Regions from separate parts of the Mesorhizobium sp. WSM4819 genome, predicted to be linked through region 2. Evidence: riboswitches for the same ligand, from Rfam matches in the RefSeq annotation. Region 2 holds a riboswitch; the other holds the start of a gene.
What was found. Region 2 has a riboswitch for thiamine pyrophosphate ahead of thiC (phosphomethylpyrimidine synthase ThiC). Riboswitches for the same ligand answer to the same signal wherever they lie in the genome.
Positions count from the first base shown of each region.

Region 1: it holds a riboswitch for thiamine pyrophosphate, as region 2 does, so the genes downstream of both, thiB (thiamine ABC transporter substrate binding subunit) here and thiC (phosphomethylpyrimidine synthase ThiC) in region 2, are expected to answer to the same signal.

Region 1 is NZ_JBVVQO010000009.1:154,221-169,252, reverse strand. Features, by position in the region: gene AC0L18_RS11335 (helicase-related protein) at 1-2,532, shown strand, start outside; gene AC0L18_RS11330 (RNA-binding S4 domain-containing protein) at 2,547-2,936, shown strand; gene fdxA (ferredoxin FdxA) at 3,187-3,525, shown strand; gene AC0L18_RS11320 (CarD family transcriptional regulator) at 3,994-4,575, shown strand; gene AC0L18_RS11315 (amino acid ABC transporter ATP-binding protein) at 4,770-5,543, opposite strand; gene AC0L18_RS11310 (amino acid ABC transporter permease) at 5,540-6,220, opposite strand; gene AC0L18_RS11305 (amino acid ABC transporter substrate-binding protein) at 6,383-7,156, opposite strand; gene AC0L18_RS11300 (RNA polymerase factor sigma-32) at 7,502-8,365, shown strand; gene AC0L18_RS11295 (M48 family metalloprotease) at 8,595-10,022, opposite strand; gene thiQ (thiamine ABC transporter ATP-binding protein) at 10,314-11,084, opposite strand; gene thiP (thiamine/thiamine pyrophosphate ABC transporter permease) at 11,081-12,700, opposite strand; gene thiB (thiamine ABC transporter substrate binding subunit) at 12,956-13,969, opposite strand; TPP riboswitch at 14,013-14,126, opposite strand; gene AC0L18_RS11275 (thiamine diphosphokinase) at 14,228-14,872, shown strand; gene AC0L18_RS11270 (ABC-F family ATP-binding cassette domain-containing protein) at 14,874-15,032, shown strand, end outside.
Region 2 is NZ_JBVVQO010000006.1:205,490-220,521, forward strand. Features, by position in the region: gene thiO (glycine oxidase ThiO) at 1-101, opposite strand, end outside; gene thiC (phosphomethylpyrimidine synthase ThiC) at 98-1,927, opposite strand; TPP riboswitch at 2,029-2,145, opposite strand; gene AC0L18_RS08545 (ABC transporter ATP-binding protein) at 2,247-3,887, opposite strand; gene AC0L18_RS08550 (ABC transporter permease) at 3,884-4,807, opposite strand; gene AC0L18_RS08555 (ABC transporter permease) at 4,811-5,725, opposite strand; gene AC0L18_RS08560 (ABC transporter substrate-binding protein) at 5,807-7,315, opposite strand; gene kdgD (5-dehydro-4-deoxyglucarate dehydratase) at 7,422-8,327, opposite strand; gene AC0L18_RS08570 (FadR/GntR family transcriptional regulator) at 8,391-9,143, opposite strand; gene trxC (thioredoxin TrxC) at 9,341-9,787, opposite strand; gene AC0L18_RS08580 (bifunctional aminoglycoside phosphotransferase/ATP-binding protein) at 9,826-11,388, opposite strand; gene AC0L18_RS08585 (universal stress protein) at 11,715-12,461, shown strand; gene AC0L18_RS08590 (hypothetical protein) at 12,687-12,920, shown strand; gene AC0L18_RS08595 (aminopeptidase) at 13,086-14,234, opposite strand.

The DNA.
Region 1 (15,032 bases), on a different contig from region 2:
GGCCAGGTCGATCCACTGGACGAGGAACTGGTCAAGAAGATCGAAGCGCATGATTTCGACCCGGTGAAGGTGCTGCAATGGCGCACCGCGCGTTTCGATTTCGCCAACCTCGACGCGCTGAAGCGCTCGATCGAGACCAACGCGCCGGTTGAAGGCCTGACGCGCGCGCTGCCGGCGGTCGATGCGCAGGCGCTCGAGCATCTGTCCCGCGACGAGGACATCCGGGCGCTTGCCACCGACGCCAGGCGCGTGGCGCTGTTGTGGGAGGCCTGCGCCCTTCCCGATTACAGGAAGATCGCCCCGGCTCAGCATGCCGACCTGATCGCCTCGATCTACATGGACCTTGCCAGGCATGGCCATGTCGATGAGAATTACATGGCCGAGCAGGTGCGCCGCGCCGACACCACCGAGGGCGACATCGACACGCTGTCGCACCGGATCGCCCAGATCCGCACCTGGACTTTCGTTTCCAACCGGCCCGGCTGGCTGGCCGATCAGGCACACTGGCAGGAAAAGACGCGCGAAATCGAAGACAGATTGTCGGATGCGCTGCATGAGCGGTTGACGAAACGCTTCGTAGACCGCAGGACTTCCGTCCTCATGCGGCGCCTTAGAGAAAATACCATGCCTGAAGCCGAAATCAGTCCAACTGGAACCGTCCTCGTCGAAGGCCATCATGTCGGCGAGTTGCAGGGGTTCCGCTTCACCGCGGACCAAAGCGCCGGCGGCGAGGACGCCAAGGCGGTGCGCACAGCAGCCCAGAAGGCGCTTGCAGCCGAATTCGAGGCGCGGGCCGAACGCTTCGGCGCCTCGGCCAATGGCGACATCGCGCTCGGCTCCGATGGCACCCTGCGCTGGATCGGCGCGCCGATCGGCACGCTGGTCGCAGGCGACGAGCCGCTGAAGCCGCGCCTGGTGCTGCTGGCCGACGAGCAGCTCACCGGTCCCGCCCGCGACAAGGTCGCGGCGCGCGCCGAGCGCTTCGTCAATTTCCAGATCGAGTCGCTGCTGAAGCCGCTGGTCGACCTCAAGAACGCCGAGCAGATCACCGGCATCGGCCGCGGCATCGCCTTCCAGCTCGTCGAGAATTTCGGCCTCATCAACCGCCGCGACATCGCCGAGGAGATGAAGTCGCTCGACCAGGAGGGCCGCGCCGCCCTGCGCCGGCTCGGCGTGCGCTTCGGCGCCTACCACGTCTTCGTGCCGGCGCTGATCAAGCCGGCCCCGGCCGGACTGGTGACGCTGTTGTGGGCGCTGCAGAACGACGGCAAGGACAAGCCTGGCTTTGGCGACGTGGTTCACGCGCTGGCCTCCGGCCGCACCTCGGTGGTCATCGATCCCACCTTCGACAAGACCTTTTACAAGCTGGCCGGCTACCGCAATCTCGGCCGTCGCGCGGTGCGCGTCGACATCCTCGAACGGCTGGCCGATCTGATCCGGCCCGCAACCAACTGGAAGCCGGGCCTCGGCCAGCGCCCCGACGGCGCCTATGACGGTCAGTCCTTCATGATGACGCCGCCGATGATGTCGATTCTCGGCGCCACGGCCGACGATATGGAAGAGATCTTGAAAGGCCTCGGCTACCGGGCCGAGCCGAAGCCGGCTGTCGAGGTGAAGGCACGGCTCGAGGCACAGGACAATGTCGTGCGTGAAGCCGCCGCGGCCAAGCAGGCGGCGGAGGCACAAGCCGAGCAGGCCAAGGCAGCGGAAGCCGCGATTGCCGACGCAGCCGTCGAGACGCCGGCCGACAGTCCTGAGCCGGATGCAGTGGCAGAAGCCACGGGGGAGGCTCTCGCGGAACCCGCTACCGAAGCGGAACCTGTCGCAGAAGCTCAGCTGCAAACTCCGCCTGAGGTCACGGTAGAGGATCTGCCTGCAGCTGAAGCCGCAGTTCGAGAGGCAGCACCCGAAACCGCCGAGGTTGAGGTCGCACAGGCCGAGCCGGCTTCCGAAGCCTCGCCCGCAACGGCAGCAGTCTCGGCCGAACCTGCCGCGGCAGTCGAAGCCGCCACCGGCGAGGCTGCTCCAGTGGCCGAGAAAGAGGCCGAAGAACCAAAACCCATCCTGTTGTGGCGGCAGGGCCGCTTCGACCAGCGCCCACGCCACCGCCACCACGACAACCGGCCCCGTGACAGGGACAATCGCCCGCGCAGCGGACAAGCCGCGCGCGATGGCCGCAGCAACGCGCCGGCAGAGGCCGGGCAGCAGGCCAGCGCCCCGGGCGGCCGACCCGCCCATGAAGGACGCCGCGACGGCGACGGCGCCGGCAAGCCGCGCTTCGACCGCAGCAAGTTCAAGCCCAAGCCCCAGGGCGAGCCAGGCGAACGGCGCGACGGCAAGGCGCAGGGCGAGCGCCCCGATCGTCGCGAAAGCCGGCCCGACTGGAAAGGCGGCAGGCCGGACGGCAAGGGCGGCGCGCCTGGTGGAAAGCCCGCGTTCCAGCCGAAGCCTCGTGAGGAGCGTCCGGTGCGCTTCGACCCGGATTCCCCCTTCGCCAAGCTCGCCGCGTTGCGCGACCAGCTGAAGAAGTAAGTTCGTTCGCTCCGATGGTCACTGATGCCCGCCAGCGCATCGACAAATGGCTGTTCTTTTCGCGTGCGGTGAAATCGCGCTCGCTGGCGGCGAAGCTGGTGGTGGCCGGACGGGTTCGCATCAATCGCGACAAAGCAGCGCAGGCCTCCGATCTGGTCCGCCTCGGCGACGTCCTGACCATCACTCTCGAGCGGCGCATCTTCGTCTGGAAGGTGCTCGGCACCGGCAGCCGGCGCGGTCCCGCCGAGGAAGCGCGCTTGCTCTACGAGGATATCTCGCCGCCGCCGGCACCAAAGGGCGAGGCCGTTGCCGATGCGATCCCCGCACTGCGTGATGCCGGCAGCGGCCGCCCGACCAAGAAGGAACGCCGGGAGACCGACCGGTTGTTCGGCGACGACGACTGACGCATAACGGCTTTCGTCGCATCGCCGGCTGGAAATCCATTCCGGAAACACCGGCATCACACGCAATGGCCGCCCTTGCAAGCGGCGGGCAAAGACGTTACCTCACCAAGAAAGCCCACCGCATCGGCCCGAAAATCGATATCGATTTTCCAAGCGCACGATGCGCGGTTTCAAAGTGTTACAGCGTACCTTGTGCGTCCGATTGGACGCCACGTCGCCCTGATAAAAGGGGATGTCCCGGAGCCGACCGATGACCTATGTCGTGACCGATAATTGCATAAAATGCAAATACATGGACTGCATCGAGGTCTGTCCGGTCGACTGTTTCTATGAGGGCGAGAACATGCTCGTCATTCATCCCGACGAGTGCATCGACTGTGGCGTCTGCGAACCGGAATGCCCGGCCGACGCGATCAAGCCGGACACCGAGCCAGGGCTCGACAAATGGCTGCAGATCAACACCGAGTACGCCGATAAATGGCCCAATATCACCGCCAAGAAGGAGCCTCCGGCCGACGCCAAATCCTTCGATGGCGAGGCCGGCAAGTTCGAAAAATATTTTTCCCCCGAGCCCGGCCAGGGCGACTAGCGCTCGACCGCGAAAATCGAAATCGATTTTCCGGAAGGACTATGCGCCAGATCAAAGTGTCACAGCATCCTTGCGCGTCCAAAACGGGCGCGTGGCACCGTAACGGCGACGCCGGCTTGATCGGCATCACGCGTGCTGACAGGCACCGCACGTTAACTGCCTTGACAGGCGGTGATCGCGCTTGACCTTCGCGCGTGCAGCAAAACCTTGATTCTTCCGACTTTTTGTGCTACACGAACCAAACATGCCGGTGACACAACGTCGATTTATGGCGCAAACGCCCCAAATCACTGAAAGGTGAATTTTTCAATCCGGACCAGAGTGATCTGGGGCAGGCAGTCGCGACTATGCGATTTGCCGCCCTCGGCTTTTCCGGTGGGTTCGTAGTTGTGCGGCTAACGATCGGTATCCGATCGCGCGAGTTCGACCGGCAGAATGCCGGTACCACACCAAGGAGTTCATGGCGTAATGGCAACAATCACCCCGCAGAAGAAGTCCAGCGCAGCGCGTCACGGTTTTAAGACGGGCGAGTACATCGTCTATCCGGCGCATGGCGTCGGCCAGATCGTCTCGATCGACGAGCAGGAAGTTGCGGGCCACAAGCTGGAACTGTTCGTCATCGACTTCCAGAAGGACAAGATGCGTCTGAAAGTTCCGGTCGCCAAGGCGACCTCCATCGGCATGCGCAAGCTGTCGGAAGAGGATTACGTCGATCGCGCGCTGAAGGTCGTGCAGGGCCGCGCCCGCGTCAAGCGCACCATGTGGTCGCGCCGCGCCCAGGAATATGATGCGAAGATCAATTCCGGCGACCTGATCTCGATCTCGGAAGTTGTGCGCGACCTCTACCGCGCCGACAATCAGCCGGAGCAGTCCTATTCCGAACGCCAGCTTTATGAGGCGGCACTCGACCGCATGGCGCGCGAGATCGCGGCCGTCAACCGCATGTCGGAAACCGAAGCGGTGCGCCTCATCGAGGTGAACCTCAACAAGGGACCGAAGCGCGGCGCCAAGGCCGACAACGAAGAAGCCGAGCAGGAAGAAGCAGCCTGAGCGCTTCTCGCCTTCGAATTTGAAAAAACCCGGCCTCGCGCCGGGTTTTTTTATTCCTAAGATCGTCGCGTTTGACTGGATGCGACGCGCTTTAGGTTGTTGTTGTTATGCATGTCGTGATCGCAAAACCACCGCGCGCCCTGCATTAGTGATCGTCACCCCAAAACCGCTATGCACTATTTGGGCGACATGCCTTAAATTTCGCCACCGGTTTCCTTCTCTGCCTCCTGCTTCAGCGTCGCGATAAACCGCTTGGTTCGCTGGCGCTCCGGATTGCTGAACAAAACCGCGGCGGGGCCTTTCTCGACGACGCTGCCGGCGTCGAGGAACACCACCTCCTGCGCGATTTTGGAGGCGAGGCGCAAATCATGCGTCGCCATCACCATGGTGGTGCCCTCGCTGGCGAGCTGGCCGAGCACGTCGACCACCTCCTGCGCCAGTTCCGGATCGAGCGCCGAAGTCGGCTCGTCGCACAGCAGCACTTTCGGCGATGGCGCCAGCGCCCGGGCGATCGCCACGCGTTGCTGCTGGCCACCTGACAACGTCGCCGGCCAGGCGTCGGCCTTGTGCGCCATTCCAACCTTTTCGAGCAGGGCGAGCGCCCGCTCGCGCGCTCGCCCGGCCGGCCATTTCAACACCGTCACCAGCCCCTCCATGACGTTTTCGATCGCCGTGCGGTGCGGAAACAGCTGGAAATTCTGGAACACCATGCCGGTCTGCAGCCGCAGGCGCTGGATGGCCCTGCCGTGAACCTTGCCGCCGGGGTGGAATTCAAGCGCGTCGTCGCCGATGCGCACCGTGCCCGAGGTCGGGATCTCGAGCAGGTTGATACAGCGCAGAAGCGTGCTTTTCCCACCGCCCGAGGGGCCGACAAGGGCGGTGACGCTGCCTTCCTCGATGGTGACGGTCACGCCCTTCAGCACGAGATTGTCACCAAAACGCTTCTCGATGTCGGTGAGGCCGATCATGAGCGCGCCTCGAGGAAGCCGCCATAGCGGTTGAGCCGCTTTTCCAGGCGCGTCTGCAACGCCGACAGCACCGAGCTAAGCGCCAGATAGAGAGCCGCCGCCTCGACATAGAGGATCAGCGGCTCGTAGGTGGTGGCGACGATGCGCTGCGCCGCCTGGAACATCTCCGGCACCGTGATGGCGGCGGCCAGTGATGTATCCTTGACCAGCGAGATGAAGGTGTTGGACAGCGGCGGCACCGCGACGCGGCCCGCTTGTGGAAGGATAGTGCGTCGCATCGCCTGGCCCCAGGTCATGCCGATCGAATAGGCCGCCTCCCACTGCCCCTTCGGCACCGAGCCTATGACGGCGCGGATGATCTCCGACGTATAGGCGCCGATATTGAGTGTGAAGCCGATCAACGCGGCTGAAAAGGCGTCGAGCAGGATGCCGACCGAGGGCAGGCCGTAGAAGATCAGGAAGAGCTGCACCAGAAGCGGCGTGCCACGGAAGATCCAGACATAGAAGCGGACCACGGCGACCAGCGGCTTCGGGCCGAACAGCCGGACGAGCGCTGCGACCAGTCCTACGAAGAGACCGAATGCGAACGACAGCAGCGTTAGCGGCACGGTGAAGATCAGCGCGGCCCATAGCAGCGTGGGCAACGAATCCAGCATCAATTGCAGCCAGTGCGGCACGAAAACTCTCCTTGCGAGATTGCCGCCCAAAAAATCGGCCCGGCAGCATCGAGGCGCGACCATACGGTCGTCATATCACGCCAAAAGCGGCGGCCGTCAAAGACGGCTCGCCGCGATACTTTGCCATGCGGGCCGACAACCAGCCGGCTCCGGGAAATGCGCTTACTTCGAAACGTCCTGGCCGAAGTAAGTGTCGGCGATCTTCTGGTAGGTGCCGTCGGCCTTGATGTCGGCCAGCGCCCGATTGATGGCGGCGACCAGTTCCGGATCGCCCTTGCGCACGAGCACGCCGGAATAGTCTGCGTTTTCTTCCTGCGCGGCGATCTTCACATTGGCGTCGGGCTTGTGCTTCTTGAAATCGAGGAAGGACAGGCTGTCGTTGATGGTGGCATCGGCGCGGCCGGTAAGAAGCAGCTGGATCGATTGGTCGAAACCATCGGTACCGACGAGTTCGGCGCCGTTCGCTTCGGCGAGCTTGCCGAAATTCGAGGTCAGCGACTGCGCCGCCTTCTTGCCCTTCAGGTCGGCAAAGCTCTTGATGTCGGTATTGTCGCCGCGCACGATCAGCACCGCCTTGGAAGCAATATAGGGATCGGAGAAATCATACTTGGCCTTGCGCTCCTCGGTGATGCCGACCTGGTTGATAACAGCGTCATAGCGCTCGGCGTCGAGGCCGGCGATCAGCCCATCCCATTTGCCTTCGAGGAATTCGGCCTTGACGCCGAGACGCTCGGCGATCGCCTTGGCAATCTCGACGTCGAAGCCGACCAGTGCGCCCGAGGCATCATGATAGGTGAAGGGGGCATAGGTACCTTCCGTGCCGACCTTGAAGACACCGGCCTGCTTGATCTGATCGAGATTGGCGCCGGCATGGCCTGATGTGACTGCCAGTACCTGCAGTGTTGCGGCGACGATAAGCGATTTGAGCCATTTCATTTTTCTGTGATCCCGTCATTGGCCGGCGTCCGGGCCCGGCGTCCGGCGCATTTGTGAGCGCCGGAAACTGACAGATGCAGCTTGGCGAAATAAGGAACCAGATTTCAAAAATAAGACACTTTCGAAATCCAATTCTCAAAACCACATCAACTCGCGCCAACCGGCCGAGGAGCGACCGCCGCATCGAGCTTTCGAACAGTGCAATCCACGCAACATCAGCGGCGGAACCATTCGCGCGGGTGGCACGTTTGTTGGCTGTTGTAGGGCGCGGCGTCGCCAATTCAACCACGATGCCAGCTCAGGGGCGAGCGATCGCACCGCAACGCCCGGAACAGGGAGCGTGGCATGATGGAAGATACGGCAGGGCGAACCATGGTCCGCGCGGCGATGAAAGCCCCCTATCTCGAGCGCGACGAGGAGCATCTTCTCGCGCTGCGCTGGAAGGAAGACAACGACCAGCAGGCACTGCACCAAATCGCCATGGCGCATATGCGGCTGGTTATTTCCATGGCCTCGAAGTTCCGCCACTATGGCCTGCCCCTCGGCGACCTGGTGCAGGAAGGCCATGTCGGCCTGCTGGAGGCAGCGGCCCGTTTCGAACCGGAGCGCGAGGTGCGGTTTTCGACCTATGCGACGTGGTGGATCCGTGCCTCGATGCAGGACTATATCCTGCGCAACTGGTCGATCGTGCGCGGCGGCACCAGTTCGGCGCAGAAGGCGCTGTTCTTCAATTTGCGGCGCCTGCGCGCCCGCTTGGCGAACGGTGCCGAGCCGATCTCGAACACGTCGCTCTACCGCGAGGTGTCGGTGGCGCTTGGCGTCTCCGAGGCCGACGTGGCGATGATGGACTCGCGCCTTTCGGCCCCGGATAGTTCGCTCAACCAGCCGCTCGCCGACGATGCGGGCGCCACCGAGCGAATGGATTTCCTGGTTTCGGACGATCCTTTGCCGGACGAAGTCGTGGGCGACACGATCGATGTCGAACGCCGCTCTATCTGGCTGAAAACCGCGCTCGGCGCGCTCAATGCCCGCGAGCTCAGGATCATCGAGGAACGCCGGCTGAGCGACGAGGGAGCGACGCTCGAAGCCCTCGGCGAGGCGCTTGGCATCTCCAAGGAACGCGTCCGCCAGATCGAGGCACGCGCCATGGAAAAGCTCAAGATAGCGCTGGTGAAGCAAAACCCCGAGTTTCTGGCGACCGCCGCCTAGGGTGTGTTGCGATTCAGGGTTGGACGAGTCGGAGTCGAAGACGGGCGCGAAGCGACCAAACCAGGTGGTTTCCGAGAACCGGAGCGGAGCGTACATAAAGTACGTGAGCACCGGCCTACGCCGGCCGTAGCCTTACTGCCGCGACCGCTCATGAGTGCTCCGGCCGGCGAAGGTCGAAGCGCAGGAAATTGCCGTTTGCGGGCCGGCATCACCTGAATATCGACACACCCTATCTGTCGGTGATGATCTTGACCTTGTCGCCGGCCGAAACGGCTGCGCCGGGCGACATTGCATTGAGCACCCTGAACAGGTCGAGCTTGCGGTCGACGCCGACCATCTGCGCCGCGAGCGAACCCATGGTCTGTCCGGGCCGGACCGTGACGACGCGGATATGCAGCGGCTTCAGCGCTGCTTTTTCGGCCGCGCTCAAGATCCGGAACGAGCCGCTGACCGAGCGCGCCACCGCGTCCAGCGAGGTGCTGGCGGAGGGGGCTGCCGTCAGCAGCCGGTAGACCTGGCCGCCGGCGCGGATCACCGCGATGCCGAACTGCCAGCCCTCGGCGCTGGCATGCGCCGTCGCCGCCTCGTTGCCGTTGATTATTTCCTGGCGCACGCTGCTTTCGTCGAGACCGGCCACCCAGCCGCTGCGGAGGTAGTCGGTCAGCGATCGGTTCCTGTCGATCGAGACGCCGTCGAAGCGGATCGCTATGTCGCCCGGCCCGGTTGCCGTCACCGCCGCGGCCGAGTTGTCGATGATGAAGCCGTCGCGCACCGAGAACGACACGCCGAGCCCCGGATGCAGGAAGGTTTCGCCACGCACATAGCCTTCCTCCGGCGTGTCGCCGTAGAGCAGCCCGTCTATGCCGGCGAGGAAGGCGTCCCGGTCGCGCGTGCCGACGCCGGGCGCGCCGAACTGGCGGGCATGGCGCTGCGCCAGATCGATGCGTTGCGGCGTGTTCGGGTGCGTTGCCAGGAAGTCGAGGCTGGCGTCGGTGGCGCCGCTGATCGAGCGGAAATCGGTGTAGGCCGACATGGACTGCAGGAAGCGGCCGGCGGCAAACGGATCGAAGCCCGCCTCGCCGATCGACTTGATGCCGATGCCGTCGGCCTCCAGCTCCTGATTGCGCGAGAACTGGGCAAGCCGCAGCTTGCCGCGGATCAGTGCCGCCTTGGCGGTCGGGCTGTCGCCGAGCACATCCGAGACGACTTTTGTCGCAAAGCCTTCCTCGGCCTCGAGCTGCTGGCGCTGCAAGCCGTGGTTTGCAGTGACATGGCCCATCTCATGCGCGATGACCGCGGCGAGCTCGGCCGAATCGTTGGCCAGCGCCAACAGGCCGCGCGTGATGTAGAGATAGCCGCCAGGCAATGCGAAAGCGTTGACGTTGGGCGAATTGAGGATCGTGATGCGGTAGGTCTGGCTCGGGTTGGCCGAAACCACCGTCAGGCTGCCGACGACCTTGGCGACCATGCGCTCGAGCTTGGGATCGGAATATTCGCCGCCATAGGTCGCGAGGATGCGCGGATGCTGCGCCTTGGCCATTTCGGCGACCTTGCTGTTGGCGGCAACATTGTCGACGGTGACCGGTTTGCTGGAAGGCTGGAAGCCGGATTCCTGAACGTCCGGAGGCGTGAACATCTGGCAGCTTGCCAACGCCATGGCAAAGCCGGCCAGCGCCAGGAAGCGCGCCAGCGGTTTCCTTCTCACTCTGTCTGTGCCGGTCGGCAGAACAGCTTCCTTTCGGCTCTCGGCACATGGCCCGAAAATCGGGCATCGATTTTCAGATCATGCGCAAAATCAACTGCCACAGCGTCATTCGAGCCCACGAGCGCGGATGGCACCGTAGTGGCAAATCACAACCTATGCCGGACCAGTATCGGAGGACCTAGCCACACTACTTTGACCATGGCAAGCAAACGCCACATCGCCTGAAGCCGGTTTGGCCGTAAATTATGTCCGCTTCCGGGCAACATCTCGTGATCCTGCGCCAAACGGACCTGCACCGATATAGCGCCGAAAGGCTTCCGGTCCAGCCTTGGTAAAAAAATCGGCGACAGTCCCGGTTGCGGCAACCGTGCCATTGTCCAGGAACACCATGTCCTGGCCGATACGGTGGGCGTCCTCCGGCTGATGGGTGACGAACAGCACCGTCATGCGCCGCTCCGCATGGACGTCGGCTACCAGATCGAGCATGTCGTCGCGCAACGCCGGTCCGAGCGAGGCGAACGGTTCGTCGAGCAAGAGAACCGGCCGGTCGCGCACCAGGACGCGGGCGAGCGCGACGCGCTGCCGCTCGCCGCCGGAGAGTTCGCGCGGCAGGCGCTGTTGCTTGCCGGCAAGGCCGACGCGCTTGAGCGCCGCGGCGATTGCAGCGTGGTCGGCCTCGGTCAGCCTGAGCGATGGCGAGCGGCCAAGGCCGACATTTCGTTCGACCGAAAGATGGGCGAAGAGATTGTTTTCCTGGAACACCATCGACACGGGCCGCGCCGACGGCGGTTTGGCGCCGACATCGGCGCCGCCGATCAGCACGCGGCCCGATTGCGGCGTCTCGAAGCCGGCCACCAGGTTGAGCAGTGTCGATTTTCCCGAGCCGCTCGGCCCCATGATGGCGGTGATCTTCGAGGCGGCGAACTCGACATGGAATAAAAACGGCGCTTCGCCATAGCTGAACGAGGCCTTTTCCAGCCGCACAGCCGTACCGTTTTCGCTGTTGAGCGTCATGATCTTTCTCCCCGTCCCAGCCAGTCCGCGGCCAGGACAAGCGCGAGACAGACCAGGCCGAGCAGCAATGCCAGGCCGGCCGCGTCCATCGTGCGGTAGCTGCCCATGCGGGCCAGCAGGAGATAAGGCAGCGTCTGCAGGGAGTCGCTGCCAAACAGGGCAATGACGCCGAGATCGCCGAGCGACAAAGCCATCGCGAACGCGAAACCGGTGGCGAGCGGCTGCCGCAGCGACGGCCAGTCGACCAGCCGGAAACGGTTCCAGCCCGAAATGCCAAGCAGCAAACAGAGCCGTTCGTGGCGTTCGCTCGCCGCATCATAGCCGGGGCGAATGGCGCGGATGGCAAACGGCATCGCCATCACCGCATTGACGGCGACGACCATGACAGGGGCGATGGCAAAGACGTCGCTGACGGTCCGCAGGAGCAGGAACCAGCCGGCGCCGATGACGACGGGCGGCACGACGAGGACGAAGCCGGCGCCGGTATCCGTGGCGTATTCGAGCGGCGTCCTGGCGCCGACGCGACGCCTCAAGGCCAGCGCCCGGCGTGCCATGACCAGCGACAGCGACAGCGCCACTGCAAGCAGCGCCGCCAGCAAGGCGAGCACGGCGCTGGTCAGCGCCGCTTGCCGCACCGCGCTCTCGCCCGCCAGCCGGCCGAGATCGGCGCCAAGGCCTGACGTGACCGTGGCCGCCATCGGCCCGGCGACGAACAGCAAAGCGAGGATGATCAATGCTGCGTTCAGCACGGTCTCGGCGGCGCCGGCCGAAAGATAGCGGCGCGAAGCCACCGGCAGGTTGGCGTCGCCGACGGTATTGGCGCCGAGCCGCATCAATGCCAGCACGACGACGAAGGTCAGCGCGATCTGCAGCACTGTCAGCGTCACCGCGCGGGCAGGATCGAAATCGAAACGCAGCGCCTGGTAGATGGCGACCTCCAGCGTTGTCGCACGCGGCCCGCCGCCCAGCGTGAGTACGATGGTAAAGGATGTGATGCAGAGCATGAAGACAAGCCCGGCGACGCCCGGCAGCGCCGCGCGCAGCGTTGGCCATTCGATCAGCCGGAAGGCGGGCCTGGCGCCCATGCCGAGCTGGCTCGCCAGCCGCCACTGGTCGGCCGGCACTGTCGCAAGCGCTTCGAGGAACAGCCGCGTGGCCAGCGGCAGATTGAAGAAGACATGGGCGACGAGGATGCCGGACAGGCCGTATATGCCCGGCCAGCCCTGACCGCCGATCGCGCTGAGCACGCCGGCGAAATAGCCGGCACGGCCATAGAGTGCCAAAATCCCGAGTGCTGCGACGATGGCCGGCAGCGCGAGCGGCACGGCGAAGAGCTGCAGGATCAGGCCGCGACCGAAGAAGCGCGGATGCCGCGACAGCGCCCGCGCCACGAACAGCGCCGGCACGACGGAGAGCAGCGTCGACAGCAATGCCTGCCACAGCGTGAATCGGGCGACGCGGAAGAGGTAGGAATCGAAGGCCGACGCGGCGCCGGACGGATCGCGTGCGCCTTCGACGATGAGCCCGGCGAACGCGCCGCCGATCAGCAGCGCAACAGCGGCAAGCGCGATGGTGCCGGCGGTGATGCGGGGATCTCTACGATGGCCAGTGTGCATTCCGCGCTGCCCAACTTAACGGCGGGCGCTGAAAGATGGGATGTGGCTGAGGTCGAGTTCCCGGCCACCCCCTTCTGGCCTGCCGGCCATCTCCCCCACAAGAGGGGAGATTGGAAGCTTCACCCTCGCCTCAATCCTTCGACTGTTGCGATTGGCGAAAGCGGAAGTGACATCCGATCTCCCCCCTGGAGGGGGAGATGGCCGGCAGGCCAGAGGGGGGTGGCGTGGAGCGAACACCATGCAGAAATCTAAGTCCTACTTGCTCATCACCGACAGCCATTCGTCGACCCAGGCCTTGCGGTTGGCGGCGACCTCTTCGGGGCTGAAAAGCAACGTCTTGGTCGGCTTGACGAGCTTGTCGAAAGCCGGATTGAGCGGCTTCTCGGTCTTGCCGGCAGGGAACATCCAGTTGGTCTCGGGAATGACATCCTGGAATTTCGGCCCGGTCATGAAAGTCAGGAACTGTTGCGCAAACGGGTTCTTCGCACCTGATTTGGTGATGCCGGCAACCTCGATCTGCAGATACGCGCCCTCGTCGAAGGGCGCTGCCTGATAGCGTTGGGTGTTTTCGGCGACCATATGATAGGCCGGCGACGTGGTATAGGACAGCACCATCGGCGCCTCGCCCTTGGTGAACAGGCCGTAGGCCTCGCTCCAGCCCGGCGTCACGGTGAGCACCTTTGCCTTAAGCTTGGCCCAGGCTTCGGGCGCCTTGTCGCCATAAACCGACTTCACCCACAACAGCAGGCCGAGACCGGGCGTCGAGGTGCGCGGATCCTGAATGACGATCTTTTCATCGGCATTGCCCTCGACCAATTCCTTCAGGCTCTTCGGCGGCGTCTTCAGCTTTTCGGTGTCGTAGACGACGGCGAAATAACCATAGTCGAACGGCACGAAAATATCGTCGCTCCAGCCGCCCGGCACCTTGACGTGGATGACGGCACCATGCGGCGAAAACAGGCCGGTGGCCTTGGCTTCCGCCGTCAGATTGGTGTCGAGGCCGAGCACGATGTCGGCCTTGGTCGCGGCCCCTTCCAGCCTGACGCGGTTGAGCAGGGCGACGCCGTCGGCGACCGCGACGAATTCGAGAATACAGCCGCATTCGGCCTCGAACGCCTTCTTGACCGCCGGGCCTGGACCCCATTCGGCGGTGAAGCTCTCATAGGTATAGACGGTGAGTTTTTCCTGCGCGGATGCCGGCCCGGTGCCGGCGAGAACGGTCGCCGCGAGCAGCACTGCCGAAACAAGTGTGTATAACAACGTGCGCATCGGCGCCTCCTTCGTTGGCGTTGAAGGGAATTGAGGCGTCGGGTTGTCCGAAACGTCTAATCCCTCCGCCGGTACAAACCGGATCAGGTTCAGCGGGTTGGCCGGTTGCCTCTCAGCCGGTCCGCGAAGATCGCGTCCAGCACCCCGTTAGAGCGCTTCGACACATAGGCCCGGCCCATCTGCGGCGCAAGCGGAAGTTGCCGGGCATCCAGACCGCGGCCTTCCGTTTCGCAAGCAGGGCTGGTAAGGGCCACGCATATGAGCAAATTCACCATCCTGCTTGGCGGCGACCTTATCCGCACGCCGCTGCTCGATCGCCAGGTCGAAGGCACGCGTGTCATCGCCGCCGACGCCGGCATCAGCCATGCCCGGACTCTGCGCCTGACGCCGGAACTCTGGGTCGGCGACTTCGATTCGGTGCCGGCGGATTTGCCGGACGGGCTCGCCGCCGTGCCGCGCCAGGTGTTTCCGGCAGAAAAGGACAAGACCGACGGCGAACTGGCTATCGCCGCCGCGCTCGAACGCGGCGCGACCAGCCTCGTGCTCGCCGGCGCGTTCGGCGGCAAGCGCACCGACCACGCCTTCCTGCACCTGGCGCTCGGCGTCCGGCTGGCCGAGGCAGGGACAGAGGTGCTTTTGACCAGTGGCGCACAGGAAGGCGTGCCCTTGCTTCCCGGAAAGGCCGGCTTCGACTACGCCGACGGCACGCTGTTTTCGATTCTCGGCTTCTCCGACCTTGCCGGTCTGACCGTGACCGGCGCCAAATGGCCGCTGAACCATGTCGAGGTGGCGTTCGGCTCGTCGCTGACCATTTCCAACGAGGTCAAGGGCCGGCTCCAAGTCGCGCTGGGCAGCGGCCGCGCGCTGTTGCTCGCCCATCCATTCCCCCTACCTGAAAGCTGACATGGCGCCGCCGCTTCTCAATCTCGACGGGATAAAACTGACCTTCGGTGGCACGCCGCTGCTCGACGGGACGGAACTGACGGCGTCGGCGGGCGACAAGATCGCTCTGGTCGGCCGCAACGGCTCGGGCAAGTCGACGTTGCTGAAGATCGCTGCGGGA
Region 2 (15,032 bases):
CCATGCCGGGTCTCGGCAATGGTTACCGCAGCACCGCGGGCGGCGAGTTCGAAGGCGGCGGTGAGGCCGGCGACGCCGGCCCCTTTGACCAGCAGCCTCATGACGGCTCCGGCATCTTCGGCATGGGCGGTTCGCCGTCCACTGGCATGTAAAGATTGCCGCCCTCGCGGTACTTCGCGGCCATCGCCGCCATGCCCTCTTTCTGTGCCTCGGCCCGAATGTCGTGGGAGATGCGCATCGAGCAGAATTTCGGCCCGCACATCGAGCAGAAATGCGCCAGCTTGTGCGCCTCCTTCGGCAAGGTCTCGTCGTGGAAGGAGCGCGCGGTTTCGGGGTCGAGCGACAGGTTGAACTGGTCTTCCCAACGAAACTCGAAGCGTGCGCGGGAAAGGGCGTCATCCCTCACCTTCGCCGTCGGATGTCCCTTGGCAAGGTCGGCGGCGTGCGCGGCTATCTTGTAGGTGATGACGCCCGTCTTGACGTCGTTGCGGTCCGGGAGACCGAGATGTTCCTTGGGCGTGACATAGCAGAGCATCGCCGTGCCGTACCAGCCGATCATCGCAGCACCTATGCCTGAGGTGATGTGGTCGTAGCCGGGTGCGATGTCGGTGGTCAGCGGCCCAAGCGTGTAGAAGGGCGCCTCGCCGCAGACTTCGAGCTGCCTGTCCATATTCTCCTTGATCTTGTGCATCGGAACATGGCCCGGCCCCTCGATCATGACCTGGCAATCCTTGGCCCAGGCGACCTTTGTCAACTCGCCGAGCGTTTCCAATTCGGCGAACTGCGCCGCGTCGTTGGCGTCGGCGATCGAGCCGGGACGAAGGCCATCGCCGAGCGAGAACGACACGTCGTAAGCGCGGCAGATGTCGCAGATTTCCTCGAAATGCTCGTAGAGGAAGCTTTCGCGGTGGTGATGCAGGCACCACTTGGCCATGATGGAGCCGCCGCGCGACACGATGCCGGTGACCCGGTCGACCGTCAGCGGGATGTAGTGCAGCCGCACACCGGCATGGATGGTGAAATAGTCGACGCCCTGTTCGGCCTGTTCGATCAGCGTATCGCGGTAGATTTCCCAGGTCAGGTCCTCAGCGATCCCTCCGACCTTCTCAAGCGCCTGGTAGAGCGGCACGGTTCCGATCGGCACAGGCGAATTGCGGACGATCCATTCGCGGATGTTGTGGATGTTGCGACCGGTCGACAGGTCCATGACGGTGTCGGCTCCCCAGCGGATCGCCCAGACCATTTTTTCGACCTCTTCGGCCATCGACGAGGTGACGGCTGAATTGCCGATATTGGCATTGATCTTGACCAGGAAATTGCGGCCGATGATCATCGGCTCGCTCTCCGGGTGGTTGATGTTGGCGGGAATGATAGCCCGTCCGCGCGCTATCTCGTCGCGCACGAATTCCGGCGTGACGAAGTCCGGGATCGCCGCGCCGAAAGAGTTGCCGTCGCGCTGTATCCCGCCGCGTAAGCTCTCGCGGCCGAGATTCTCGCGAATGGCGACGAACTCCATTTCGGGGGTGATGATCCCGGCGCGCGCATAGGCAAGCTGCGTCACCGCTTTGCCCGTTTTTGCCTTTAGCGGCCGGTGGCGCACGGGAAATTCCGGCGTCAGGCGCTCACCTGACGCAAAGCCGTTGTCCTCCGGCCTGACACTGCGGGCATTGTGGAATTCGACGTCGCCGCGCACCGTCACCCATTCATGGCGAAACCTGGCGAGGCCCTTTTCGATGCTGGTTACGACAGTCGGGTCCGTATAGGGGCCGGACGGATCGTAAACGGTGACAGGCGGTTCGCCTGCCGTCGGATGGACGGCGATTTCCCGCATCGGCACCTTGATGTGCGGATAGAGGACGCCGGACTTGTGGATTTTCCGTGAGGCAGGCAGCGGTCCCGTCGACACGGCGGGGGAAATGGCATTCATCTTGAGGCTCCTTTGCTCATGCATTGGAGACCCAGTTCTGTGCCGGAAGGATGAAAAGACGCTCTGGTTGGCCTGCTTACAGGTTTTCGGGCATGGACTCCCGCAAAGCGCTTGCACCGTCCCTACGCCAGTATGAACTGGATCAGGTTCAACGGGTCACTGCGCCGCGAAAGCCAGCAGTATCTCAGCCCCTTGCCGGGACCCCCCTGGTGAATGGGTCAAATTGAGCGGGCGATCGCCATTTTGTCAAGCGCATTCGGCCCATCAGTCGGCAACGCTAGCTGGGCGCGCGCGGACAATCGAGGCCGATATCCAGGAACTATTGAGCCTGCGTAAGCCATTTGGGCTTAGGCACAGCCTGCAACAGGCTTTGCGTATAGTCGTGGCGAGGCACCCCGAACAGCGCCGCGGTTTGGCCTTCCTCGACAATCTTTCCGTCTTTCATGACCATGATCCGGTCGGCGAAATGGCGCACGATCGGCAGATCGTGGGTGATGAAAATATAGGAGAGGCCGAGCCTCGTCCTGAGGTCGGCCAAAAGTTCGATCACCTGCGCCTGGATAGAGACGTCGAGGGCCGAAACCGCCTCGTCGCAGACGATCAGTTCCGGCTCGCTGGCAAGTGCGCGCGCAATGGCGATGCGCTGTCGCTGGCCGCCGGAAAACTGGTGCGGGTAGCGCTCGGCGTGCTCTGGCAACAGCCCAACCAATTCCAGGAGCTCTGCCACGCGAGCCTTCCACCTGTCCTTCGGCAGGATATCGCGGTGGATCACCCAGGGCTCGGAAATGATCGAATAAACGCGCATGCGCGGATTCATCGATCCGTACGGATCCTGGAAGACCATCTGGACCTTGCGCCGAAACGCCATAAGGCGCGTCCCATTCATGTCGAAGATGTTCTCACCGGCAAAGACCGCGCTACCGGCGCTTGGCGCGATCAGCCCCAGCAGCATGCGCGCGACGCTCGATTTGCCGGACCCGGACTCGCCGACGATGCCGAGCGTTTCTCCTCTCCTGACCTCAAAGCTTATGTCGTCCACCGCCTTGAACGTCCGCTTGCTGCTAAAAGCTCCGGAAGCAAGCTCATAATGTTTGGTGAGATGTTCCACCTTGAGCAGCGTCTCGCCGGCGATCGCCGTCGAACGCCTGTTGGGCGCCTCCGCTGCGTTGCCGTCGGGCAGGGCGGCGATGAGGCGGCGGGTATAGGCGTGCTGCGGATTGCTGAAGACCTCCCTGGCGATGCCCGTCTCGACGACCTTGCCGCCGTTCATGACGATAATCCGGTCCGCCATGGACGCGGCGACTTCGAGGTCATGGGTGATCATGATCAACGCCATGCCGGTTTCGCGCTGGAGATCGCGCAGCAGATCGAGGATCTGCGCTTGCACGCTGACGTCCAGAGCGGTCGTCGGCTCATCGGCAATCAGGATGTCCGGTTTCAGCGCGATCGCCATGGCAATCATCACGCGCTGGCGTTGTCCGCCCGAGAACTGATGCGGATAGAAGTCGACGCGGTTTTCCGACTCCGGAATGCCGACGCGCCGAAGCAGCTCTATCGTCTTGGCGCGTGCGCCCTTGCCGGCTGCCGCACCGTGGCTCTCAAAGACCTCCTCGATCTGGCGCCCCACCGTGTAGACCGGGTTCAAATAGGCGAGCGGATCCTGAAAGATCATCGCAATCCTGCGGCCGTTGATGCTTCGGCGCGCCTCGGCGCCGAGGCCTGACAGTTCGACGCCGTCGAAGAGGCAGGAGCCGGCCGCGATATCGCCTGGCGGGCAGTCGATGAGATCCATCACCGTGCTGGTGCTGACGCTCTTTCCCGAACCGCTTTCGCCGAGGATCACCAGCGTCTCGCCACGGCTGACGTGGAAAGAGACATCGTCGACGGCGCGTACCGGTTGATCATCCGAAAGAAAATCGACGGTCAGGCCCTCGACCTTGAGAATGGTCGCGTTGCTCATCGGGCAGCTTTTCGCAATGTCTGGAGGCGCCAGCGTTGCTGCGGATCGGCAACGGTGCGCGCCCAGTTCGAGAGGATGTTGAGCGACAGCGTCGTCAGCATGATTGCAAGGCCTGGCCAGAATGCGATCCACCAGGCGGTGGCGAGATAACCGCGGCCGTTTGCCACCATCGCACCCCACGTGAAGTCCGGTGGCTGAATGCCGAGGCCAAGGAAACTCAGCGCCGATTCCGACAAAATGACGGTCGCGAAATCAATGGCTGAAATCGTCACCAATGTCGGCAGGACCAGGGGGGCGATGTGCCGGATGATGATCCGGGCCGGCTTCGCGCCCATGGCTCGCGCGGCGCTGACGAACATGCGCTCGCGCAGCTCCAGCACTTCCGCGCGCGCCGTTCTGAGGTAGATCGGCATGCGCGTGACGGCGAGAACGATCACCAGGTTGGTGATGCTTGGGCCCAGTGTGTAGAGCACGATGAGCGCCAGCAGCAGCGAGGGAAAGCTCATGACGACATCGGCCAGGCGCAGGATGAGATGACTGTACCAGCGCTCCGAATAGCCCGCTATCAGGCCCAGCGTTCCACCGACCAGCATTGACGCGAACACCGCCGCCGCGGCAATGCCGAACGTGTTCTGCGCGCCGACAATCAGCCTGGCCACGATCGGCCGGCCGAGGGTGTCGGCGCCAAGGACGTAGATCCAGCCGCTGGCCAGCGAGAACGGGGCGAGGTTGCGCTGGCGCAGCCCGAGCCGCGATGCGGCGTCGCCCACCAGCCACGGGCCAAGGACCGATGCGATGACGACGATCGCCAGGAAAATAGCAGCGGCGAGCGCAAGCCTGTCGCGCTTCAAATAGGCGAAAAGCACGCGACCGCTGCCTGGAACGGCCGCCGGCTTGATGTCGGGGGTGATGATCGTCATGGCTCAGTACCGGATGCGCGGATCGAGAACCGCGTAGAGCAGGTCGATCGCGATGTTGAGGATGAAGATGGCGGTTGCCGTCACCAGAATGGTCGACTGGACGACGGCAAAATCGCGCTGGATGATCGAATCGATCATCAGCTTGCCGATGCCGGGCCAGCCGAATATCGACTCCACGACGACGGCGCCGTTGACAAGGCTGGTCGCCAGGTCGCCGGCGACCGTGACGACGGGCAGCAGCGAGTTGCGAAGCGCATGGCCGAAGATGATCTTCTGCCGCGGCAGGCCCTTGGCCCTTGCGGTCTTGATGTATGGAGAGGCAAGCGCCGACAGCATGGTTCCGCGCACGACCTGCACCAGGAGACCGAAAGGGCGAAGCATCAGCACGAAGGTCGGCATGATCCAGTGGACCCAGGTGCCGGTGCCCGATGTCGGCAAAAGCCCGAGCCCCACGGCGAAGACAAGGATGCCGACGATGGCGACCCAGAAATCCGGCGCGCTTGCGCCGGCCAGCGAGACGAGGCTGGCGATACGGTCGAAGATGCTGCCCGGCCGCGCGGCCGCCAGCGAGCCGACAAGGATTGCCAAGGCGGTCGACAGCGTGATCGCGACGACGGCCAGCTTCAGCGTTTCCGGGAACGCCTCGAGCGCGACCTGCATCGCCGAGCGGTTCTGGCGCAGCGATTCACCGAAATCCAGCTGCAGCAGATCGCGCAGATATCCCAGAAACTGCCAATGGATCGGCTGATCGAGGCCGTTCAACCGCGCGAACGCGGCCCGAGCTTCCGCAGTCGAGTCCAGAGGCAGGTACAAGGCGGAAGGATCGCCGGTGAGCCGTGTCAGGAAAAAAACCAAGGTCAAAAGACCGATGACCGACAGGATGCTGTGCGACGCCCGGCGTCCAAGATAGGTTATCATTTCGGATGCCCTTCGGCGGATATCGACGGAGGCAACGGGTCGGGGGCGCAGGGCGACGACCGCCTGGCGCCCCCGTATCGCTCAGTCTTTGATGGCGATATTGGCCAGCGGTATTTCGCTGTTGGTGGTGATATCGGGCTTCCATTCCAGCCTGGTGCCAACCCGGGTGTAGCCGATCATGTGGAACATCGGGATGTCCGCGACCACTTCGTTGCGGGCCTTGCCGAAGATCGCCTTGAAGCTGTTGGTGCGGGCTTCGCCGGTCGCCGCCAATGCCTCGTCTATCTGCTTGTCGAATGCCGGATCGGCCAAGGTCGAGTAGCTGCCGCTCGATCGATAGAAGATCGGCACCGTGAAGGCCGCATCGCCCTTGTTGTTGTCATGCATCATCTGCAGGAGATTGGGGCCGCGCTCCGCCGGGAACGGCTTTTGCAGATAGCGCAGCCAGTCGGCGACATCGAGCATGGTCAGCTTGACGTTGAGGCCGGCGTCCTGCCACATCGTCATCATCGCCTCCATCGCTTCGGCGCCGTTCGGATAGATGCCGTTTCGCCCGATGAGCTTGATCTCGGTGTCGACCGCGACACCCGCCGCGCGCGCCTCTTCGATGAGCTTTTTCGCCTCTTCCGGATCGTACGGCCAAGGCTCGAGCGCATCGTCATGGCCGTTGATCCCGGAGACGACCATCTGCGACGCACGCTTGACGTCGTCGCCGAACAGCTGCGCAAGGCCTTCCCAGTCGATCGCCAGGTTGAGCGCCTTGCGCACGCGCAGGTCGTCGAGCGGCGGCTCGGCGGCATCGATGCGGATGGCAGTGGTTTCGGAGTTCAGGTAGGCGAAATCCGTCTCCGGATTGCTGGCGTCCTGGATGGCAATCGACGGTGTCAGGTCGGCTTCCCCGGTCTCCACCATGGCGGCTCGAATCGAGGATTCGGGTCGCCAGACATAGGTTGCCTTGGTGATCTGCGGCTTGTTGCCCCAATAGCCGTCGAACGCGTCCAGCACCACCGTCTGCGGGGAAAAGGTCGACAGCGTGAACGGGCCGGTGCCGACCGGATCGTTCACCGCCTGGTCGACCGGCGTCTTCGGCGAGACGATCATGACCACGCTCAACAGCGTCGGCATGATGGGCTCGGGCCTGTCCGACTTTATTTCGACGGTCAGCTTGTCGACCGGCGTCAGCGTCAGTTTGGCATCGCCGAATTTCGCAATGTTGCTGCAGGTAAGCTTGCCGCTGATCATCCTGGTGATGGAGAAGACGACCGCATCCGCATTGAGTTCGGTTCCGTCCTGGAATTTGACGCCCTCGCGAAGCTTGATCCGCCAGGTGGTCGGATCCACGCTGGTCCACTCCGTCGCCAGTTTCGGCTGGGGCTGTCCGCTGATCGGATCGATGACGGTCAACGATTCAACCACGTTTTGGCTGAGTATCTGGCCGACATTGGTGATGATGGTGCCGCAGGGCTCCAGATTGGCCGGCTGCTCCGGCAGGACGATACGGATCTCCTGCGCCGCTTCCTGTGCGACGGCCGATGGCGCGGCAGCGGTCATCAATACGACAGCTGCAATCGCATGAATGCTTCTGTTCATGTCACTCCTCCCTTTGAGCTTCCGTTTGGGATCTTCCGTTTTTGGCTGGCGCACGAGACGATCCTCCTCATCCCGTGCGGCCGACAATTTGCCGATCTCGCGGCGGCTAGGCGGCGATCTTCTCGATCAGTCCGCGCAGCACGTCTTTCTCCTGCGGCTTCAGATCCGTCAGCGGCGGCCGAAGCGGGCCGGGTGTCCGTCCGATGAGCTCGACGCCGGCCTTGATGATCGACACCGGATAACCTTGCTCGCGATCGCGCAAAGCCGCGAAGGGGAAGAAGAAGCTGTGCAGGATTTCTTCCATCACAGCGCGATCACCTGTCCGCATCGCCCTGTAGAAGCGCTGGGCCAATTCCGGCACGAAGTTGAAGACCGCGGAGGAATAAGTCGTCACGCCGGCGCCGTTGAAGCCCTCGGCGAACAGCTCATGCGTGGGCATGCCACCGATGTAGCAGAGCCGATCGCCGAGCTTTGCAGTGACGTGGCGGACAAGATCTATCTTGCCTGTGCCGTCCTTGAACCCGATGAGGTTTGGGCACGCGTCAGCAAGGCGGGCGACGGTGTCGGCATTGGCGACCGAGTTCGCACGGTTGTAGATGATGACGCCGAGGCCGGTGGACTGGCACACGGCTTTGACATGCCGAAAAATCCCTTCTTGCGAGGCCTCCATCAGATAGTGGGGCAGAAGCAGGAGACCGTCGGCTCCCGCAGCCTCGGCGCGGCGGGCGATTTCCGTGGCGAGCGCCGTGCCGTAGCCGCAGCCGGCGATGATCGGCACGTCTCCCGAGGCATCCTTGGCCGCGCGGGTAACGTCGGCGACCTCTTCCGGCGACAGCGAGAAGAATTCACCGGTGCCGCCGGCCGCGAACAGGGCAGCGGCACCGAACCCCGACAGCCATTCGACATGCGCGCGATAGCTTTCGAGATTGAGGCTGAAATCCTCGTTGAAATGCGTGACTGGAAACGACAGCAGCCCTGAATCGACCCGCGACTTGATTTCATCTGGCGACAAAGGAACTCATCCCACAAATTAATATGATGTCATTTAGATTCATATGATGAGTATTCAGACGAGTCAACCGCCGCTGTTGTCCTGATTTGTCGGGCGCCGGACGGTCAGGGCGCGATAGCGCTTTATCCCGGTCACCAAATGGCGGCGCATCGCCTCACGCGCCTTTTCCGGGTCGCGGGCGAGGATCGCATCGGCGATTTCCCTGTGCTCCTGCAGAATCGGATGGTCGCGATTGGGCAAGGGGTCGACGCCGCCCATCATCGTCTTGAACTTCACTCGCGGGATCATCCGCCGGCCGACATGTTCGAGGAAGGCCTTGAACCTGGCGTTGTTGGTTGCGGCGGCAATCGCCATGTGGAACTGGAAGTCGGCATCGTCCGTGGGTTGCCCTTGCGCCATGAGGTCGGCGAACCTTTCGACCTGGGCCTCGATTTCGGCCTCTTGCGCCGGCGAGCTGCGGGCGGCGGCAAGGCCGGCTGCCTCGACTTCGATGCCGATGCGCAGCTCGAGCTCTTCGATGATGTCCGAGATCTTGTTCGTTTCGTCAGTGAACAGCCTCAATCCCTCGTCGACGGGTTTCGGGCCGAGAACGAAGACGCCGGCGCCTTGCCGCGATTCCACCAGCCCATCGGCACGAAGCGCGGCGATGGCCTCCCGGACCACGGTGCGGCTGAACCCGAACCGGTCGATCAGCGCGGGTTCTGTCGGCAATTTATCGCCAGGCGCATAAAAGCCGGCTTCGATCTGGCCGCGCAGGGCGTCGGCAACCTGAGAGACGAACGACCGCCGGGACGTTCGATGTTCGGCCTGCTGCATTGATCCTCCCAACTTTGCCGGATCTGACGATCCATACTCCCAGTGCGGGCCAAAAGCGAGGTCATCATATGAAAATTCGTCGTTCGATGTCTCGAACTTCTTAAGGTCATCATATGGCTTCTGTGCTCAGGTGTCGGCCATCAGTTCGCCCGTCGTGCTGGGCACGGCGATCAGCGAAATCCACGCAGTAGCAGCTTTCAGGCTGCGGCCGGCAGGTGATCGCGGACCCACTTGACGATCTGTCCCGCCGTCATTGCGCCGGATGTGCGCGCAACCTCCCGTCCGCCGTGGAAGATGATCATGGTCGGGATGCCGCGGATGCCGAGCCTGGCTGTAACGGCCTGCTCGTTGTCGGAATTGAGCTTGATCAGTCGAACATGCGGCTCCAGTTCGCTGGCTGCCGCTTCATAGGCCGGCGCCATCATCTTGCACGGGCCGCACCATGGTGCCCATATGTCGACGACGACGGGGAGGCTGCTTCGCGTGACCTGGCGATCGAAACTCTGTGCATCGACGTCTGCCGGATGACCCGAGAACAGCCTGGAGCCGCACTTTCCGCATTTCGCGTCCCCGGCATCGCCTGCCGGCGGCAGGCGATTGACCCCGCCGCATTTGCCACAAACCACCAGTTTTTCCTGCGTCATTCCCATTTACCCGTCTTTATGCGCGTCGATCGTCGCCGTCACGATGCGGTCTTGAGTGGAGGATTCTGCGCAAAAGCGACCGCGTCCGAAACCTTGGCCAATTCTGCGGCGATATCGGCGAGCTTTCGATCGGCGTCGACCTTGCGCCAGTTGGACGGGGTAGCCTTTCGCTGCAATTGCCGCGACAAGATATCGACTGTGGCGTCAGAAGGACCGCCACTGCGCTCGCTCACCCGCTGCCAAAGAACGAGCGGATCCGCCTCCAGCCAGAATCCGGCGAAAGCAACGTCTCTGCCGTTTGCAGCTTTCTCGATGCGGTTGCGATCGGCCGGCCGGTCAAAGACGGCATCGGCGACCACCGAACCGCCTTCGGCAAGGATCAAGTCGGCGCGCCATGCCATTTCGCGGTAGACGCGGTCCGACACATCAGGTCGATAAGCCCTGTCCGGCAGCTTCGTCTCGGCTGGCACCCCATGCAGGGCTTTGCGGATGCGGTCGCTTTCGACAATGCGTGCGCCGGGCGGCGCCCCAACATGTGCGGCGAGTGCCTCGGCAACGGTCGTCTTGCCGGAACCGCTCAAGCCGCCGATGGCGATCAGCCGAGGCGGCTTTTCCTCGAGAAGTGTTCGGGCAAGCTCGAAATAGGATCTGGCCTCGGCAAGCAGCCCGCTGGAATCGTCACCGCTTTCCTCGATCTGGGTTGCGGTGACATGCGCGCGCACCGCGGCCCGCACTGCCATGAAAAACGGCAGGAGGATGAAGCCGTCCTCGTCGTCTGATTCGTCGAGATAGCGGTTCATCACCAGGTTGGCGAGTTCCGGAAAGCCGCGATGCCAGAGGTCCATCAGCAGGAAAGCCAGGTCGTAAAGCACATCGATGCTGGCGATCTGGTCGTTGAATTCGATGCAATCGAAGAGGCGGGGCTCGCCGTCGAAGAGACAGATGTTGCGCAGATGCAGGTCGCCGTGGCATCGTCGGATCTTGCCTGCCGTCTCCCGCCGGTCGAGCAACTCGCAATGACGTGCGAGGGCGGTGCGAAACATCCCGGTGAATGCCTTTATCTCGGCTTGCTCGAAAACATGGCTGGTGGCAAAGCCGGCTTCGTTGATGGCGAGCACGCCTGCCAGGTTCGAAGATCCGCTGCCCTTGTGGACCTCCGGCGCGCCGCGATGATAGCGCACGATCATGCGCGCGACATCCGTCATCAGCGCAGGCGTCAGTTCGCCGCCGACTGCCATTCGATCGAGCAGCTTCGACTGGTCGAAGCGGACCATCTCGATCGCCGCATCGACCAGATCGCCGCTTCCGTCGAAGGCCAGCTGGCCGCCGGCCTCTCGGGTGATGCGCCGCACCCCCAGATAGAGGCCGGGGGCAGTCCTGGAGTTGAGCTCGACCTCCTTCTCGCAAGCGGCGAGCCGCAGCGCCGGGGTCGAGAAGTCGACATAGGGCAGCTTGACCGCTCGCTTGATCTTGTAGGCGCGCTGGCCAACCAGGAATATCCGCGAGATATGGGTCTCGATCGCCTCGACCGGTCCGCTCTCGCCATATGCGGCAGGGTCCATCAACATCGCGGCCACGGATTGCTGATCCTCGACGATCATCGGATGCCTCTTTGTTTTGTACCCAACCTGGGGAAGCCAGCGAGCGTGGTCGCTGAAACTCCACGCCATCAGGCCCTTGCTGCCACAGCGCCTGGATATAACCAGCCAGGTCACGAATGCGTTCCGTGCTGCTGCTGCTCCGGTGTTCGGGATATTCTTGGCGTCCTCCGGCGGCCTGAAACCTGTTGGCGTCGGCCCTTGGGCATGTTGATACGGATCAAATGATGACCGGCGGCGTTCTTGACTCAGCGCTAGCAGCGCGCCGAGCCGTCTCGCTGTTGTTGCAACGACGATTGGGCTTTGGGGCAAAATCGGGAGCAGCCGCCATGGCTTTCAGGACGATACTTGCCGTTACGGGACCGCACGAGGGAGACGGTGATCTCAAGCCTGCCGCCGACCTGTGCAACGAGATCGGCGCCCATCTTGCTGTTCTGGTCGTTGCCGTAGCTGCGCCGCCACCAGTCGGGGAGTATGCCGCGGTCGTTTCAGAAGCCTGGCTCGACGAGCGTCGGGCTGTCGAGGATCTGTTGAAGAAGCGGACTGCTGACCTGTCGGCTTTTCTCGCCGGCAGCGCGCTTTCGGCCGATGTCTCCAGCGAATATCCGGAAGCCGGCTGGGCCGACGACACCATCGGCCGCCGTGCCCGCTATGCCGACATTACGGTCATTGGACCGGAGCTGCTCGCCAACAAAACGCTGAAAAGCAAAGCGATCGAAGGCGCATTGTTTTCTTCGGGAAAGCCCTTGCTGCTCATCCCCGCGGGGGCGCAGCCGACCCTGAAGCCGAAACGCGTGCTGATTGCATGGGACGCCCGTCTGGAGGCATCGCGTGCCGTCCGCGAATCCCTCGGCCTGCTGCCAGGCGCCGATGAGGTGCACCTCGTCATGGTCGATCCGGTGGAGGACGAGTACCGCCACGGGGCCGAACCCGGAGCGGACGCCGCCGCCTATCTCGCGCGGCATGGCGTGAATGTCACAGTCGACCGGCTGCCCAGCCTGGACCATTCAGTCGTCGACGTGCTTCGCCGGCACGCGCTCGACATCGCCGCCGACCTGATGGTGATGGGCGCTTAGGGTCATTCCCGGTTGCGCGAGCGCATCTTCGGTGGCGTCACCGTCTCGATGCTTGTAGACCCGTCGATGCCGATCCTTATGGCGCGTTAGCCGCCGGCGCCCGTCATTGGCATCCCTTTTAAGTCCCAAGGGACACTGTTGCCGCCCATCTAGCCGTCTCATCGGTATCGGCGGAGCCGCGAATCTGTGGTAAGTCGCCGCTCAACCAACCAAAGGACGACACCTGTGAGCGAACCGACCGTGGCCGAGGCGACCGAAAGTATCTATGCATCGCTGCGGGCGGACAATGCCGACATCGACGCGCATATCGCGACGCTTAAGGCGGCGATGACACGAGAAGGGATAAAACAGGCGGTGTTCGATCCGACCAGGCTGGCGCAGAACAACCGTTCTGGCCGCAAGCTGATGCAGGCTTATTTTCGGCAGCGCGGCGTGAGCGTGAGGTTTTCGGCCTCGTAGGGCGCACGCTGAGGCGCCACGGCCCGCCGGCAACCATTGTGGTCCAGGATCCGCCGGGGGGCTCAGGCAAGTCCGCTTTTGGCTTCTACCTTCTGTAGCCCGACTTTTGGCTTCCGACCCGCCCGACGTCAAAGTATGTGGGAAATCGGCCGCCAAATGGTCAATTCAATCACCTGCGCCGGCTGCCGAGTACATCGGTGACCGATTCGCCGCCTCTGGCCTACGGATTTGACCGGCTCGATCGCATGAATCTGCCGCTTTGAGCGCTTCAGCGCGGTAAGCCTTGTCTAACGCTCCGATCCGTCGAACCGACGCGAAGAACCGTGGATAGTCGCCCGAACACAAATCGAACAAGCGGAGAAACGTCGCCACCTGATCGCCGTAGACGGAAGTCGCGGCGAGCTTCGCGTTGTTAATCGGAGAATCGAACCAGACATCGTAGCCCTGGTATCCACGCCAGCGACTGTCGCGCATCTCTCGGTAGCGCATCCGCAGCCGTTCGATCGCGGCCATCTTCGCGGCCCGCTTCTGCTCAGAGGTAGCGCTGCCGTCATAGACATGGCTTAGCTCGTCCCGGGTCTGCGACACCAGCGCAAGAAATTGAGCTCTGCGCCTCCGGTCGGCTTTGTAACGGCGCAACTCGCCGGTATCACCAGCCGCGCGCAGCCATTTTCTCACGCCGGTTGTTTCGACGGCGACAGCGAATGCCTCGTTGAATGCGGAATCGTCCTTCACATAGACGCGTTGGTGGGCCAGCTCATGGAAAACTAGCCCCGCAAGATACGTTTCATCTTGGCTGAGCATCGTGCTTAGCAGCGGGTCACTTGACCAGCCAAGCGTGGAATATGCAGTGATGCCCGTCACATAGACGTCCAGGGCCTGTCTCTGAAGTTCGACAGCGGTTTCAAACGCAGACCTTTTGGAGAAGTATCCTCGGTACGGAACGCATCCGAACACCGGAAAGCACCATGTTCGTGGCGTCAGCGAGAATTCCGGCGCGGCGAAGACGGCCCATGTCACCGCGTCCCGACCAACGTTAACATAGCTGCGGTAGCTATTGTTGTCCGGCAGCGCTAGTTCATCTATCGCAAACTGTCGGATGGCGCTCGCCGATTCCATTCGAGCGCGTAGTGTCCCAGGAATCGAAGGATCGTCGATCAGCTCTTCGACATCCTGGCGCGCCGCCATGATCTCCACGTGACCCTTCAAGGATTGTGCGTAGTAAGAAATGCTGGTGCAACCGGCCACGCCGGACATCACGATCATCGCAGCAACCGAACGAAAAAATGCACGCATCACGGTTGCCCACGGCATTTGCTCACACGTCCGGATAGGGCAAACGTCGCAATTACGCCCGGTCCCAAACAGTGGCTCCAATTCGGTTGATATCCTGGGAAGAGGGTTTAGGTTAGACGTTCGTCTTCGGCAAGATTGTCGCAATGTGATCATTCGCTGCCAAATGCCGAATGTCCGCTATAAGCCGGACACGGCGGCATGCGAACTATCCGCCTAGGAGGTCTTTTTCTCCTGGAGCTTCCGGTCGCATCCGGCCACCGCTGTTGGTCCGCAATGCGCCGATGTCAGCCGTAGAGATGAACTTGTCTCTGCCTGGAAGCAGACATCGCCGGCGACGGCACCGGAGGTCACGGTTGCGCCAGCAGCGGACATATGCTCTGGACGCAGCGAAAGTCGCAATCCGGACCCCTTTGCGGACCTACGGAAAGCTGCTCCGAGAGCGGAGGCGTCGAGTCATGATCGCGCGTCCCGGCTCGCCAAGCACGTGAAGTCGATCGAGCGGGTCGGCGGCATCGAGTCCTGGAACCTCCAGACCATAAAAAAGGCTTTCGGACAGCCTCGAGCGCTTCTGAAGCCAGCAGATCCGCTACCGCCGAATGTACGGGCGCGGGAAGATCGACCTGCTTCAGGCCCGACTGATAGGTGCCTTCTGATGGCAAACTGCACCACAATTGCGTCAGATCCAACATTGCAGGCGATCTCACACCTCCAGATGCGCCTGCCCGAAGGCACCTCGTGGCGCAGGAGGCCAGCGTCAAACCCACAATGCCGATTGAAGCGCTTAAACGTGGGAGATGCGTCGGAGTGATGTCCAAT